Regions from separate parts of the Bacillus sp. FSL W7-1360 genome, predicted to be linked through region 2. Evidence: predicted binding sites of a transcription regulator. Region 2 holds the regulator's gene; the other holds the start of a gene.
The links. Region 2 encodes NrdR, which represses ribonucleotide reductase genes. Its sites were predicted from a motif close to AACACNATATATNGTGTT; they were not measured.
Positions count from the first base shown of each region.

Region 1 (2,410 bases), 1.0 Mb from region 2:
TCATAGTTTTATCTTCAGCACATTTTAACATAGTCAATGAAAAAAATCTTCCCTATGGGAGAATTTCCATTAATTTTTAGCACCTTTTTGACATTCCGAGACAAGAAAGGACACAACCTCCTCTACTCACAACCGCCAGTAATCACGGCTAAAATACGCCGAAAATGAACCCCATCCTCGGAAGAAATGTAAACAAAAAAAGGTCACCATGCACGGGAACAAAGCGCGCCATCCTTTTTTACGTGCAATCCCAACACTAGCGTAAGCATTGACGCCAACGTATAGTGACACCATCAGCAGAAACGCCGCGAATAGATATAAATGAAAAAATGATAAAATCGTGAACAACAACCCAAGCACAAATGCGACAAGCGGTGCCTTTTGCCTGACACCTGAAGCACCTGGTGTCCGCTTATTCGCGATGACCGTCCATTTCCCGTCCCCTAAAGACTTTTCAATTAATGTCCGTAACGTTGGTCGCACAAAATAAGTAGAAGTGATCGTTGTCGATAAAAAAAATCGCTTTCCAGCATCTTTCATTCGTTTATGAAATTCAATGTCTTCATTTCGTTTTAATGTCTCATTAAAAAAACCGACTTCAGCAAAAATCTCACGTTTATAAGCACCATAAGGAACAGTATCGACATACCCTTCCCATGAAGTATTTTTTAATGTCCGAAACTTTGAGTTGCCAACACCAAATGGATGAGCGTACACATACGCATTGATTTCCCCTTGGAAGCTGCGCCCTTTTGAATCAATCACACCACCGACAACATCTGCTTCGGGATGCGCTTCGATCGTCTTTGTGTAGCGTAAAAGGAAGTCATCAGGGATGGCCGTATGACCATCAATCCGCAAAATGTAATCGCCTTGCGCTGCACGAATCCCGATATTCCATCCTGCAGGCAATGTTTGTCGTGGATTTTCAAGTAATTTAATCTGCGGATATGTTGCTTGATAACGCATGACGATCGCTTTCGTTTGATCGGTTGACATGCCGTCAATAACAATTAACTCCATCAAAAACTGCTCACTTTGTTGCTTTAACAATTGTGTCAATAACCCTTCGATATCACGTTCCTCATTGCGCACAACGAGCAACACTGAAAAAAAAGGTTTCTTCATTACTTTCCACCTCACTCACTTCACGCTACTCATCGTAACGTAAACATGCGTAGATGTAAACAAACAGGCTATCCACGATAAATATTTATCCATATTTACATTAAAATAGAAAATCATCTGTCGAAAAAAGAGGATAAATACTTATCCACAAGTCTCATGTCGCACCACATGCAGTATTTAATGCATTTGTGCACAGGTTGGGGATAAAATCAATATATAGACCCCGTTGCGCTTTTGTGGTACTATATGTAGTGTAGACATGACGAAAGGGCTGTGATACTCATGAAGATGATCTTTGCTTCAAAAACGGGGAATGTGCGCCGATTCGTGGACAAGCTTTCCTTTTTAGACTGCCAACCACTGCAGTCCACCCTACAAGTGGACAAGCCTTTTATACTCATTACGTATACAACCGGCTTTGGTGATATTCCACTTGAGGTCCGCCACTTTCTCAAAAACAATCATCATTTCCTTCGTGGCGTCGCCGCAAGCGGAAACCGCATTTGGGGTAATCGCTTTGCGAAAAGCGCGGACACGATCAGTCAAATGTATCATGTGCCTGTCTTGCATAAATTTGAACTAAGTGGCACACCAAATGATGTGGCCATTTTCTCACAGGAGGTTGAAGCCCTTGTCACAAAATCAAGTACCAAAGTGGGTACAGCTTAATAATGAACTGATGATTAAAGCAGATGGTGCTTATCAGTTCGAAAAAGACAAACAAGCTGTACATAGTTATTTTGTTGACCATATTAACCAAAACACCGTGTTCTTCCACGATTTAGAGGAGAAAATCGATTACTTGATCAAGCATGACTACTACGAGTCAGAGCTGCTCGAAAAGTATTCGATGGCAGAGATAAAAGAAGTGATGAACATCGCCTATGAAAAGAAATTCCGTTTTCCTTCTTTTATGAGTGCGTTCAAGTTTTACAATGATTATGCACTAAAAACAAACGACGGACAGAAAATTTTAGAACGGTATGAAGACCGCATCGCCATTGTTGCGCTTTTCTTTGCTGATGGCGATATTAACCATGCCAAAGCGCTCGTTTCCGCAATGATTGCGCAAGAATTCCAGCCGGCAACACCGACTTTTTTAAATGCCGGAAGAAAAAGGCGTGGTGAACTCGTCTCTTGCTTCCTACTTGAAGTAGGCGATTCACTCAATGATATTAGCCGTGCCGTTGATATTTCCATGCAACTGTCTAAACTCGGTGGCGGTGTCTCGCTCAATTTATCGAAGTTACGGGCAAAAGGAGAAGCGATTAAAGACGTGGAG
Region 1 covers NZ_CP151950.1:2,607,857-2,610,266, reverse strand. The annotation lists gene NSQ26_RS13480 (glycosyltransferase family 2 protein) at 127-1,128, opposite strand; gene nrdI (class Ib ribonucleoside-diphosphate reductase assembly flavoprotein NrdI) at 1,411-1,797, shown strand; gene nrdE (class 1b ribonucleoside-diphosphate reductase subunit alpha) at 1,760-2,410, shown strand, end outside.
Region 1: a site for NrdR is predicted at 1,367-1,384, ahead of nrdI (class Ib ribonucleoside-diphosphate reductase assembly flavoprotein NrdI). Genes of this name have one in related genera too.

Region 2 (2,410 bases):
TAAAGCGGTTGTCGTTAAGTAAGTGCGCATGTTTGAGAACGCTTTAATTGCATGTGACCACGTGGCGATTAACCGCGAAAGTGAGGGGAAGAACAGTGGATACAATGGGTCGCCATGTCATTGCTGAACTTTGGGGTTGTAACACGGAGCAATTAAACGATCGACCAGGCTTGGAGCGGATCTTTGTTTCTGCTGCGTTGAAAGCGGGAGCGGAAGTGCGGGAGGTTGCGTTTCATGCATTTGCACCACAAGGTGTCAGTGGTGTCGTTATCATTTCTGAATCGCATTTAACGATTCATAGTTTTCCAGAGCATGGCTATGCAAGTATTGATGTATATACGTGCGGGACAGTCATTGATCCACATGTCGCAGTTGCCTATATTGCGGAATCGCTTGGGGTGACATCACAAGAAGTATTGGAGATTCCGCGCGGCAGAGGTCTTTCAGAGGCAGACGTAGGACGTGTAGGGCTAGGTGTCTAGCTTTGAAAACTTCATAAGCCCTCCCTCCCTCTATCTTGCAAATGCTGGAGGGCTTATAATGTTGACCAACGATACACAATCATATGCCTCACAATCTTTCATACCCACCCTTGCCAAGAGGGTGTTTTTTTATTATGATGAAAAGAGAAGTTTTTCGTCTTTCAATACGAGAAAATTGATATGTTATAGCATGGAGATGATGAGATGCGCTGCCCGAAATGTCAATACAACGGCACACGTGTGCTCGATTCCCGCCCAAGTGATGAAGGGCGTTCTATCCGCCGTCGTCGTGAATGCGAGCAATGTACAGAACGGTTTACAACTTTTGAAATTGTAGAAGAACCGCCCCTTGTTGTTGTAAAAAAAGACGGTATGCGTGAAGCATTTAGCAAAGAGAAAATGTTGCGTGGGTTAATCCGTGCATGTGAGAAACGCCCTGTACCGTTAGAAGCATTAGAAGAAGTGGTCACAGATGTTGAAAGAGCACTTCGCAACGAAGGAAAAAACGAAATTCAAAGCGATGTGATTGGCGAGCATGTTATGGAGAGACTCGCTCATATTGATGATGTGGCTTATGTACGTTTCGCATCAGTGTATCGGCAATTTAAAGACATCAATGTATTTATAAAAGAATTGACTGAGTTAATGAACAAAAGTGAGAGGAGCTAAAAGCGCGCTTACGGTGCTTGAAGCTCTTTTTTACACGAAGGAGGTGAGTCTCTTGTGTCCTATCATTGGAAAGAACTGTTGCCGGTTGATCATTTTATCGTAAGGCTTTCTAACTATGAAACAACGATTGACCAGCAAGTGTTGACACTATTGTATCAACCATTAATTGGAGCGGACGCCGTCGGTCTATATCATGGGCTGCGTGCTCAGTTGTCTGTTGGCGCGTGGATGTCAGAACGAATGACACATCATCAACTAGCCTTGTCACTAGCGCTCGATTTACCTTCCTTGCTTCAAGCACGGAAAAAGCTAGAAGGGATCGATTTATTGCGGACATTTCACAAGAAATCAACGGATGGAGATACATTTATTTATGTACTGCACCCACCACAAAGACCGAATCAGTTTTTTTCTGATGATGTCCTAAGTGTCTTTTTATATAATCGGCTTGGCAAAACGCAATTTCGCTCGTTACGAGATCGTTTTACATTGCCAACTTTGCAAGAAGATGAGTACGAAGAAGTTACAAGGGCATTTTCTGATGTATTCACTTCTTTAAGGCATTCAGAAATGCAACCGAAACTACAATCTGATGCGGAAAATGTGTTGCAACTTCCAGAAGGTGAGGCATTTGCAGGGGATGAAGGAACGAACCTGAAATTACAGGGATTTGATTTGGCACTCATGAAGCAATCGCTCTCTAGTTTTGTTGTCCCCGATCAAGTGCTAACAGGGGAAATTGAAACGTTGATAAAGAAGCTTGCCTTTGTTTACCAAGTCACACCGCTTGTCATGGCTGATTTGGTTGGTCGGGCAATGCATCATGATACCCTTCATGCGAGTGATTTACGTAAAACGGTCCAAGACTGGTATCGCCTTGAACATGGAGACAAGCCGCCTGCGCTCGCGGAAAAAGCACAACCTCTCAATCAGCGTACGATACATGGCGAACCAGAAACAGAGGAAGAGAAGGTAATGCAATTTTATGAGCAGACCCCGCCGCTGACGTTGCTAGAAGAACGGCAAGAAGGGGCAAGGGTTTCACCAGCAGATGCGCGTTTAATTGAAGAGCTACTTGTTGATTACAAGTTATATCCAGGGGTGACAAATGTGCTTATTGATTTTGTCCTCTACCAATATGATATGAAGTTGTCAAGAAATCTGCTATTAAAAATTGCTGCCGAATGGGCACGTCATAAATTGAAAACAGTTCCCGAAGCGATGGCACTTGTGAAAGCAGAGAAACAAAAGCAAAAGCA
Region 2 covers NZ_CP151950.1:1,593,637-1,596,046, reverse strand. The annotation lists gene speD (adenosylmethionine decarboxylase) at 96-482, shown strand; gene nrdR (transcriptional regulator NrdR) at 687-1,151, shown strand; gene NSQ26_RS08150 (replication initiation and membrane attachment family protein) at 1,206-2,410, shown strand, end outside.